DNA from 2 places in the Streptomyces sp. NPDC054770 genome. Region 2 is predicted to be linked to the other one. Evidence: predicted binding sites of a transcription regulator. Region 2 holds the regulator's gene; the other holds the start of a gene.

What was found. Region 2 encodes HrcA, which represses chaperone genes, less so after heat shock. Its sites were predicted from a motif close to TTNGCACTCNGNNNNNCNGAGTGCNAA; they were not measured.
Region 1: groL (chaperonin GroEL) is a predicted target of HrcA. The motif match lies at 3,727-3,753, and genes of this name have one in related genera.

What each region holds. Positions count from the first base shown of each region.
Region 1 covers NZ_JBSHBL010000005.1:118,304-123,794, reverse strand. Annotated here, with positions in the region: gene ACWGKQ_RS07165 (glucosyl-3-phosphoglycerate synthase) at 1-925, opposite strand, end outside; SAM riboswitch class I at 1,083-1,245, shown strand; gene thrC (threonine synthase) at 1,264-2,550, shown strand; gene ACWGKQ_RS07155 (ubiquitin-like small modifier protein 1) at 2,594-2,869, shown strand; gene ACWGKQ_RS07150 (cold-shock protein) at 3,345-3,551, shown strand; gene groL (chaperonin GroEL) at 3,917-5,491, shown strand, end outside.
Region 2 covers NZ_JBSHBL010000112.1:199-5,689, forward strand. Annotated here, with positions in the region: gene dnaJ (molecular chaperone DnaJ) at 1-1,031, opposite strand, end outside; gene hrcA (heat-inducible transcriptional repressor HrcA) at 1,032-2,048, opposite strand; gene ACWGKQ_RS47660 (MBL fold metallo-hydrolase) at 2,223-2,945, shown strand; gene ACWGKQ_RS47665 (DUF3097 domain-containing protein) at 2,980-3,795, shown strand; partial or broken gene ACWGKQ_RS47670 (Uma2 family endonuclease) at 3,773-4,350, opposite strand; gene hemW (radical SAM family heme chaperone HemW) at 4,454-5,491, opposite strand, start outside.

The sequences.
Region 1 (5,491 bases), on a different contig from region 2:
CGTACTCCGCGATCTCCGCCATCGGCGGCCGTTCCTCCGTGTCCACGGAGTACGTGCGCGGCTCGAAGCCGTCCTCGCCGCGTTCGAACTGGGTGAGGGCGGGGCGGATCAGATGGCCGCGGGCCAGCCGCAGCTGGGCCGTGCGGTAGATCGCGGCGGACATCCGGCCGAGGGCCTGGCCGTCCTGGTGGCGGTGTTTGCGGACCCCCACGTCGACCTGCGCCAGCGCGTCGAGCCCCACCAGGTGCAGGGCGTCGACCAGCATGCCCAGCTCCACGCCGTAGCCGACCGGGAAGGGAAGCTGTTCGAGCAGGGTGCGGCGGGCCGCGTACTCGCCGCCGAGCGGCTGGACGAAACCGGCCAGCTGCGGCCAGTGCATGTTCAGCAGCGGGCGGGCCATCAGTTCGGTGACCCGGCCGCCCTGTCCGGCGGCGCCGCCGAGCGGGCGGTCGTACATCGCCTTGACCAGGTCCACGTCCGGATCGGTGAGGAGCGGGCCGACGATGCCGGTGACGAAGTCGGAGGAGAAGTCGCGCAGGTCGGCGTCGATGAAGCAGACGATGTCCCCGGAGGTGACCAGGAGCGAGCGCCACAGGACCTCGCCCTTGCCGGGGACGGCGGGAATGCGGGGCAGGATCGCGTCACGGTGCACGACGCGGGCGCTGGCCGCCGCGGCGACGGCCGCGGTGCGGTCGGTGGAGCCGGAGTCGACGACCACGATCTCGTCGACGAGCGGCACCTGCTGCATGAGGTCATGGCGGATGATCGCGACGATGTCGCCGACGGTCTCCTCCTCGTTGAGCGCGGGCAGCACGACGCTGACCGTCTGCCCGGAGGACCGTTTGGCTGCCATCACCTTGTGCAGGGGACGGTCGGTCACGGACCAGGAGCGGGTGGCCAGCCAGCGCTCGACTTCTTCCAGCACGGTCAGCGGCTCCTCACTGTCACGGTCACACGACGAGGTGTGATCCATCTCGCGGTTCGGACGACTCACTCAACTGTCCTGGCCTTCGGTTACAGTCTTGAACAACGCCGATGACCATCGCATGTCCTGGGGTCACCCGGCGTTGACAACCGCATACAGCTCATCCAGAGGGGCAGAGGGAAACGGCCCGTTGAAGCCCCGGCAACCCTCCAGTCGGTTACTCGTAGATCGCCGATCAGTGTCGATCGCTCGCGAGGCTCCCGGCTAGGGAAGGTGCCAAATCCGTCTCACGGCGAGATGCGTCGTGAGGAAGATGAGGAGAAAGGGCCTCGCCTCACATGGCTGTGCAGACTGTTGCAAGCACCACGGAATCCACCGTCGACCTCGGTCCCGCCACCGCTCTGAGCTGCCGCGAGTGCGGTCACCGGGTGCCGCTCGGCCCGGTGTTCGCCTGCGAGGAGTGTTTCGGCCCGCTGGAGATCGCGTACGACTTCTCGGCCTACGACACCGAGGAGCTCCGCAAGCGGATCGAAGCGGGTCCCGCGAACATCTGGCGCTACGCGCCGCTGCTGCCCGTCCCCGCGGACGTGGCGACCAAGCCGAACATCAACCCCGGCTGGACCAAGCTCGTCCAGGCCGACAACCTCGCGCGCGAGCTGGGCGTCGACGCCGGCAAGCTCTTCGTGAAGGACGACTCCGGCAACCCGACGCACTCCTTCAAGGATCGCGTCGTCGCCCAGGCCATCGAGGCCGCCCGTGCCTTCGACTTCACCACCCTCTCCTGCTCCTCCACCGGCAACCTGGCCGGCGCGGTCGGTGCCGCCGCCGCCCGGGCCGGCTTCCGCTCCTGCGTGTTCATCCCGCACGACCTGGAGCAGGGCAAGGTCGTCATGGCCGCGGTCTACGGCGGCGAGCTCGTCGGCATCGAGGGCAACTACGACGACGTGAACCGTTTCTGCTCCGAGCTGATCGGCGACCCGGCCGGCGAGGGCTGGGGCTTCGTCAACGTCAACCTGCGGCCGTACTACGCGGAGGGCTCCAAGACCCTGGCGTACGAGATCTGCGAGCAGCTCGGCTGGCAGATCCCGGACCAGCTGGTGATCCCGATCGCCTCCGGCTCGCAGCTCACGAAGATCGACAAGGGTCTGCAGGAGCTGATCAAGCTCGGTCTTGTCGAGGACAAGCCGTACAAGATCTTCGGTGCCCAGGCCGAGGGGTGCTCGCCGGTGTCGGTGGCCTACAAGGAGGGCCACGACGTGGTCCGCCCGCAGAAGCCGAACACCATCGCCAAGTCGCTCGCCATCGGCAACCCGGCCGACGGGCCGTACGTCCTCGACATCGCGCGGCGCACCGGCGGCGCGGTGGAGGACGTGAACGACGAGCAGGTCGTCGACGCGATCAAGCTGCTCGCGCGGACCGAGGGAATCTTCGCGGAAACCGCCGGCGGGGTGACGGTTGGAGTCACCAAGAAGCTCATTGAGAATGGGTTGATTGATCCGGCGAAGACGGTCGTTGTACTCAACACCGGTGATGGACTGAAGACGCTGGACGCCGTCGCGGGTACCGGGCTCACCGCGACCATTCGCCCGAATCTGGAGTCTTTCCGCGAAGCCGGGCTCGCCTGAGTCCCCCGAGAAATAGGGCGTTGCCCAGACCGGAGGTAAAAACGTGAGCGTCACCGTTCGCATCCCCACCATCCTGCGCACCTACACCGGCGGCCAGGCCGAAGTCACCGCCGAAGGCGCCACCCTCGGCGAGGTCATCTCCGACCTGGAGAAGAAGCACACCGGGATCTCCGCGCGCGTCCTGGACGACCAGGGCAAGCTGCGCCGGTTCGTCAATGTGTACGTCAATGACGACGACGTGCGGTTCGAGCAGGGCCTGGAGACCGTCACCCCGGACGGGGCCGGCGTCTCCATCATCCCGGCCGTCGCCGGCGGCTGACCCGCCGACCCGCTGACCTGCATGACAGGCTGATCGAATGACCGAACATTACCTTCGGTAACGCCGATCACCGAGTGTTCATCCGATTGCCCCCTCCGTGAGAGAAGTGGAGGGGGCAATTCTGTGGGGTTGAGCGCGGTAGAGTTGGGGAACGCGGTCCCGATCTCCAGGTCGGAAGCCCCGAATTCATACCGCAGGCCCGACAAGAAGTAGCCAAAGTGCACGGGTTGAATGCGGCTTTTGTGGCCTTTATAGAGCCCGACTTGCCCTGAATTCGGCCGAATTCTCGCTACATTCCGGACCGCGCCCGTCCAGAATTCTCGTCCGATTGACCTGTTGCAGAGGGCAGTTGGACAGATACATTCAGCCGCGGTCGACGCGTTCCGGCGCACGCCCCCAACCATTGGGGGGTGAGGTCTGACCCGGATCCGCGAAGTGTGGATCTGTGCAAGGGCCAGTAATAGGGGAGTTAGGCATGGCTCAGGGCACCGTCAAGTGGTTCAACGCGGAGAAGGGGTACGGCTTCATCGCGGTCGACGGTGGTGCGGATGTTTTCGTCCACTACAGCGCGATCCAGATGGACGGGTACCGCACCCTGGAGGAGGGTCAGCGAGTCGATTTCGAGATCTCGCAGGGCCAGAAGGGGCCGCAGGCGGACATGGTCCGGCTGGCGACCGGCTGAAGCACGCGCCGACTGACAGCGACGTTCTTCTGTACTTCTTCGAAGGGCTCGTGCCTCCCGGGGTACGGGCCCTTCGGCATGTCCGAGCACCTCTTCGCCACCTCTTCGGCCCCTCTTCATTCACCTCTTCGCCCGTCTCTCCGCCCCTCTCTTCGGCCCCAGTCCTCGAGAGCCGCTTGCACTCGCCTAGGGCGAGTGCTAATCATTGGCGTTAGCACTCTGAAGGTGAGAGTGACAACGAAGGACCGGGTCGGTGAGGCCCGCAGGCCGGGTGGGGCAAGGAACCCACGGGTCGGCGAGCCGTCCGTCGCGGGCGCGGGCGCGGTCCTGAAGACTCACCCCCAGTCCTGGAGGGACCACTTCACATGGCCAAGATCATCGCGTTCGACGAGGAGGCGCGGCGCGGCCTTGAGCGCGGTATGAACCAGCTCGCCGACGCCGTCAAGGTCACCCTCGGCCCCAAGGGCCGCAACGTCGTCCTTGAGAAGAAGTGGGGCGCCCCCACGATCACCAACGATGGTGTGTCCATCGCCAAGGAGATCGAGCTGGAGGACCCGTACGAGAAGATCGGCGCCGAGCTGGTCAAGGAAGTCGCCAAGAAGACGGACGACGTCGCCGGTGACGGTACGACCACCGCGACCGTGCTCGCCCAGGCCCTGGTCAAGGAAGGCCTGCGCAACGTAGCCGCCGGTGCCAACCCGATGGCCCTCAAGCGCGGTATCGAGAAGGCCGTCGAGGCGGTCTCCGGTGCCCTCCTGGAGCAGGCGAAGGACGTCGAGACCAAGGAGCAGATCGCCTCCACGGCCTCCATCTCCGCCGCCGACACCCAGATCGGCGAGCTCATCGCCGAGGCCATGGACAAGGTCGGCAAGGAAGGCGTCATCACCGTCGAGGAGTCCCAGACCTTCGGTCTGGAGCTGGAGCTCACCGAGGGTATGCGCTTCGACAAGGGCTACATCTCGGCGTACTTCGCCACCGACATGGAGCGTATGGAGGCGTCCCTCGACGACCCGTACATCCTGATCGCCAACTCGAAGATCGGCTCCGTCAAGGACCTGCTCCCGCTCCTGGAGAAGGTCATGCAGTCGGGCAAGCCGCTGCTGATCATCGCCGAGGACGTCGAGGGCGAGGCCCTGTCGACCCTGGTCGTCAACAAGATCCGCGGCACCTTCAAGTCCGTCGCGGTCAAGGCCCCGGGCTTCGGCGACCGCCGCAAGGCGATGCTGAACGACATCGCCATCCTCACCGGCGGCGAGGTCATCTCCGAGGAGGTCGGTCTCAAGCTCGAGAACACGACCCTCGACCTGCTGGGCAAGGCCCGCAAGGTGGTCATCACCAAGGACGAGACCACCATCGTCGACGGCGCCGGCTCGTCCGACCAGGTCGCCGGCCGGGTCAACCAGATCCGCGCCGAGATCGAGCAGTCCGACTCGGACTACGACCGCGAGAAGCTCCAGGAGCGCCTGGCCAAGCTCGCCGGTGGCGTCGCCGTCATCAAGGCCGGTGCCGCGACCGAGGTCGAGCTCAAGGAGCGCAAGCACCGCATCGAGGACGCCGTGCGCAACGCCAAGGCGGCCGTCGAGGAGGGCATCGTCGCCGGTGGTGGCGTGGCCCTGCTCCAGGCCTCCCAGGTGTTCGAGAAGCTGGAGCTGGAGGGTGACGAGGCGACCGGCGCGCAGGCCGTGAAGCTCGCCCTCGAGGCCCCGCTGAAGCAGATCGCCGTGAACGCCGGCCTCGAGGGCGGCGTCGTGGTGGAGAAGGTCCGCAACCTCACCCCGGGTCACGGCCTCAACGCCGCGACCGGCGAGTACGTCGACCTGATCGCCGAGGGCATCATCGACCCGGCGAAGGTGACGCGCTCTGCCCTGCAGAACGCCGCCTCCATCGCCGCGCTGTTCCTCACCACCGAGGCCGTCATCGCCGACAAGCCGGAGAAGGCC
Region 2 (5,491 bases):
AGCAGCCTCTCCTGCTCCGGGTCCAACTTGGTCGGCGTCGTCACCTCGACATGCACGATCAGGTCACCCCGGCCACCACCCCGCAGATGCGTGACCCCCCGCCCGTGCAGCGGAATCGACTGCCCGGACTGCGTACCCGGCCGGATGTCGACCTCCTCCAGCCCGTCCAGCGTCTCCAGCGGCACCTTCGTACCGAGCGACGCCGCCGTCATCGGAATCGTCACCGTGCAGTGCAGATCGTCCCCGCGCCGCTGGAACGTGGAGTGCGGCAGCTCATGGATCTCGACGTACAGGTCACCGGCCGGACCGCCACCCGGCCCGACCTCGCCCTCACCGGCGAGCTGGATCCGCGTGCCGTTGTCGACACCCGCAGGGATCTTCACGGTCAGCGTCCGTCGCGACCGCACCCGCCCGTCGCCCGCGCACTCGGGGCACGGCGTCGGCACGACCGTCCCGAACCCCTGGCACTGCGGACACGGCCGCGAGGTCATGACCTGCCCGAGGAAGGACCGCGTCACCTGCGAGACCTCACCACGGCCCCGGCACATGTCACACGTCTGGGCGGACGTGCCCGGCGCCGCGCCCTCACCGTTACAGGTGTTGCAGACGATCGCCGTGTCGACCTGGATGTCCTTGGTCGTACCGAAGGCCGCCTCGTCGAGCTCGACCTCGATCCGGATCATCGCGTCCTGGCCGCGCCGCGTACGCGACCTCGGCCCGCGCTGGGACGCCGTACCGAAGAACGCGTCCATGATGTCGGAGAAGTTCCCGAAGCCACCGGCCCCGAAGCCCCCGGCCCCCGCGCCGCCGCTCTGCGAGAGCGGATCGCCGCCGAGGTCGTAGACCTGCTTCTTCTGCGGGTCCGACAGCACCTCGTAAGCGGCGTTGATCTCCTTGAACCGCTCCTGGGTCTTCGGATCCGGGTTGACGTCCGGGTGCAGCTCGCGCGCGAGCCGACGGAAGGCCTTCTTGATCTCTTCCTGCGACGCGTCGCGGCGCACGCCGAGAACGGCGTAGTAGTCCGTGGCCACTTACGACTCCGCCAGGATCTGTCCGACGTACCGTGCCACCGCTCGTACCGCTCCCATCGTTCCCGGGTAATCCATGCGGGTCGGTCCGACCACGCCGAGTTTGGCGACTGCCTCGCCGCCCGAACCGTAGCCGACCGACACCACGGACGTTGAGTTGAGTCCCTCGTAGGCGTTCTCGTGACCGATGCGTACGGTCATGCCCGAATCCCCCGCCTCGCCCAGGAGTTTGAGGAGAACGACATGTTCCTCCAGGGCCTCCAGGACGGGCCGGATCATGAGGGGAAAGTCATGCCCGAAGCGGGTGAGATTGGCGGTGCCGCCGATCATCAGCCGCTCCTCGTTCTCCTCGACGAGTGTCTCCAGCAGGGTGGAGAGCACCGCCGAGACCGCGCCGCGGTCCTCGACCTCGAAGGCTTCCGGCAGATCCTCCACCAGCCGGGGCACGTCCGAGAACCGGCGCCCCGCGACCCGGCTGTTCAGCCGCGCCCGCAGATCCGCCAGAGACGTCTCCCCGAAGGGCGCCGGGCAGTCGACCATCCGCTGCTCGACCCGCCCGGTGTCGGTGATCAGCACCAGCATCAGCCGGGCCGGAGCCAGCGACAGCAGTTCCACATGCCGCACGGTCGACCGCGTCAGCGACGGATACTGCACGACCGCCACCTGCCGCGTCAGCTGCGCCAGCAGCCGGACGGTCCGCGCCACCACGTCGTCGAGATCGACGGCGCCGTCGAGGAAGTTCTGGATGGCCCGCCGCTCGGGCGCGCTCATCGGTTTGACACCGGCCAGCTTGTCGACGAACAGCCGGTAGCCCTTGTCGGTGGGGATCCGCCCCGCGCTGGTGTGCGGCTGGGCGATGTATCCCTCGTCCTCCAGGGCGGCCATGTCGTTGCGCACGGTCGCCGGGGAGACCCCGAGGTTGTGCCGCTCGGTCAGCGCCTTCGAACCCACCGGTTCCTCGGTGCCGACATAGTCCTGGACGATGGCGCGCAACACCTGAAGCCTGCGTTCACTCAGCATCTCTCGCGCCACACCTCCAGAAAGTCGTCCCCGTGGCCTTTCGGGTCCTTCGGGTCTTTCGTCTGGCACTCGGCGAACGCGAGTGCCAGCATCCCCGGCCCAGTGTACGGCCGTGGGGTACTGACTGGGCAAGGTCGGTCAGGACCCATGGCGTTCTACGGCTAGCGTCGCGGCATGACGGTGACTTGGGAAGAGCTGGGCTGGGAGCAGCTGGCCGAGGGGGTCGGCCGGTGCCGGCTGCCGGGCTGGGACTGCACGGCGGGTCTGGTCCTGGGCGTGGGCACGGCCCTGATGGTGGACGCCGGGTCGAGCCTGGCGGAGGGCGCACGGTTGCGCGCGGAGGCGCAGGCGCTGGCCGACCGCCGTGTGACCCATCTCGCGTTCACCCATCCGCACTTCGACCACGTCTTCGGGGCGGCCGCCTTCGCGGGCGCGGACCTGTACGCGGCGGTGGGCACGGACGCCGTCTTCGCCCTCGACCGGGAGGAACTGCGTCTGGACGCGATCCGCAACGGTCTGCCGGCGCCGGAGGCCGAGGAGGCGGCGGACGCCCTCCCGCTCCCCCGCCACCTGGTCTCCGGCGAGTGGACCCTCGACCTCGGCGACGGCCGCCAGGCCCTGCTGGCGAATGTGGGCCCCGGCCACACCCCCCACGATCTCGCGGTCCTGGTCCCCGGCGACCCGGAGGTGGTGTTCTGCGGCGACCTGGTGGAGGAGTCCGGCGACCCGCAGGCCGGCCCCGACGCCGTACCGTCCCGGTGGCCCGCGGCCCTGGACCGCCTGCTCGCCCTGGGCGGCGATCGCGCCCGGTACGTGCCCGGTCACGGAGCGGTGGTGGACGCGGCCTTCGTACGGGCGCAACGCGACGCCCTGGCGGCCCGCTTCGGCGTGTCGTAGGCACACCGGATCGGCTTCTCCTATCGTCATCCGAATGCGCCAGTACTCCGCCGACCTCACCCCGCCGTGGAAGAAGCCGAAGCCGGTGCCCGAGGTGGCCGCCGAACCCGGTCTGGTGGTCGAGGAGCCCGGTACCGGTTTCTGCGGCGCGGTGATCCGCTGCGAGGCGGGCACGGTCACCCTGGAGGACCGCTTCGGCAAGCACCGCGTCTTCCCGCTGGAGCCGCGCGGCTTCCTCCTGGAGGGCCGGGCCGTCACCCTCGTACGCCCCGCGTCCGCGGGGCCGGTGCGCCCCTCCCGTACCGCCTCCGGTTCGGTCGCCGTCCCCGGCGCACGCGCGCGTGTCGCCCGCGCGGGCCGCATCTACGTGGAGGGCCGGCACGACGCGGAACTGGTCGAGAAGGTCTGGGGCGACGACCTGCGCATCGAGGGCGTGGTGGTGGAGTACCTGGAGGGCGTCGACGACCTCCCCGCCATCGTCGCCGAGTTCGCCCCCGGACCCGACGCCCGCCTAGGCGTCCTCGTCGACCACCTGCTCCCCGGCACCAAGGAGTGGCGCATCGCCCAGTCGGTCACCAGCGACCACGCCCTGGTCGTCGGCCACCCGTACATCGACATCTGGGAGGCGGTGAAGCCGTCGTCCCTGGGCATCGAGGCGTGGCCCCGCGTCCCGCACGGGCAGGACTGGAAGACGGGGGTGTGCCGCGCGCTGGGCTGGCCGTCGGAGAACACGGGCGCGGTGTGGCAGGCGATCCTGGCGCGGGTGGGCTCTTACAAGGACCTGGAGCCGGAGCTGCTGGGGCGGGTGGAGGAGCTGATCGACTTTGTCACGGGAGCCGGTGACGCCTGACCCCGGTGAGAGTCCCGAATTCGCTCGTGTCCAGCTCGGCGCCGAGCAATTCGAGCAGCACCGGATCGCCGAACTTCGTAATCCACTGACCTCGGTAGTCGGCTTGGTCTCCTTCACCCACGGGGTCGGACAGCAAGACGCAGTGCGCCATGATCGGATCGATGATCAGGTAAGCAGGGATTTTGCCTGCCGCATAGATGGACCGCTTGATCCCGTAGTACCGGTCGACGCTCGTCTTCGAGACCACCTCGACCACCAAGGTGACCGATTGGGACGGCACCAGATTGCCTGAGGCTGGAGCCACCCCCCGTTCCAGCACCACTAGGTCCGGAATAGGCTCACTGGCCTCATCAATGATGTCCAGATCCGTCGTCTGGAGACGTTCCCAGCGCTTGCGCGGGATCTGGTCCTGCACTTCCGTCACGATCCGGTTGTGCACCAGGTCGGGAGCGGCCATCATCACGATTTCCCCCGGAGGAGCTCAACCTTGATGCCCTCGGGAGGCTCGAACCCCTCGAAGAACTTGGTCATCCCGCGCTCGTCCACAGCGGTCATCTCCGTGGCCCTCCGGTTTCTGCCGCCGTCAACTACGGCAGCAGCGTACGAAGCAGATTACGGACCGAACCGGCGTTCCGCACCGATCCACTCCCCCGAGTGATCAGTCCACCAGATCCCGCACCACCGCATCCGCCAGCAACCGCCCCCGCAACGTCAGCACGGCCCGCCCCTCCTCGTACGGCCCGACTTCCAGCAGCCCCTCCCCCAGCGCCCGCCGCGAGGCCTTCAGCCCCTCCTCCTTCAAAAGCCCCAGCGGCACCCCCTCCCGCAGCCGCAGCTCCAGCAGGATCCGCTCCACCCGCCGGTCCTCGTCCGACAGGACCTCCCGCCCGGCCCCCGGCGACCGCCCGGACGCCAGCGCCGCCGCGTACGCCCCCGGGTGTTTCACGTTCCACCAGCGCACGCCCCCCACATGCGAGTGCGCGCCCGGCCCGGCACCCCACCAGTCCGCGCCCCGCCAGTACAGCTCGTTGTGCAGGCAGCGGCCCGCCTCGGAGGTGGCCCAGTTCGACACCTCGTACCAGTCGAAACCCGCCCCCGCCAGCACCGAGTCGGCGATCAGGTAGCGGTCGGCGTGGACGTCGTCGTCGGTCATCGGGACCTCGCCGCGGCGGATCCGGCGGGCCAGCTGGGTGCCCTCCTCGACGATCAGCGCGTACGCCGACACGTGGTCGGGACCGGCCCCGATCGCCGCGTCCAGGGAGGCCCGCCAGTCGTCGTCGGACTCGCCCGGGGTGCCGTAGATCAGGTCGAGGTTCACGTGCTCGAAGCCGGCCGCGCGGGCCTCGGCGACGCATGCCTCGGGGCGCCCGGGGGTGTGCGTCCGGTCGAGCACCCGCAGCACGTGCTGCCGGGCGCTCTGCATGCCGAAGGAGATCCGGTTGAAGCCGCCCTCCCGCAGCGCCGCAAGATACGCGGGGTCGACGGACTCCGGGTTCGCCTCCGTCGTGACCTCCGCGTCGGCCGCGAGCCCGAACTCGTCACGGATCGCGTGCAGCATCCGTACCAGATCGGCGGCGGCCAGCAGCGTCGGCGTACCGCCGCCCACGAACACCGTGCGCACCTCGCGCGGGTCGTCACCGAGGACCTTCCGCGCCAGCCTGATCTCGTCGATCAACGTGTCCGCGTAGTTGTCGCG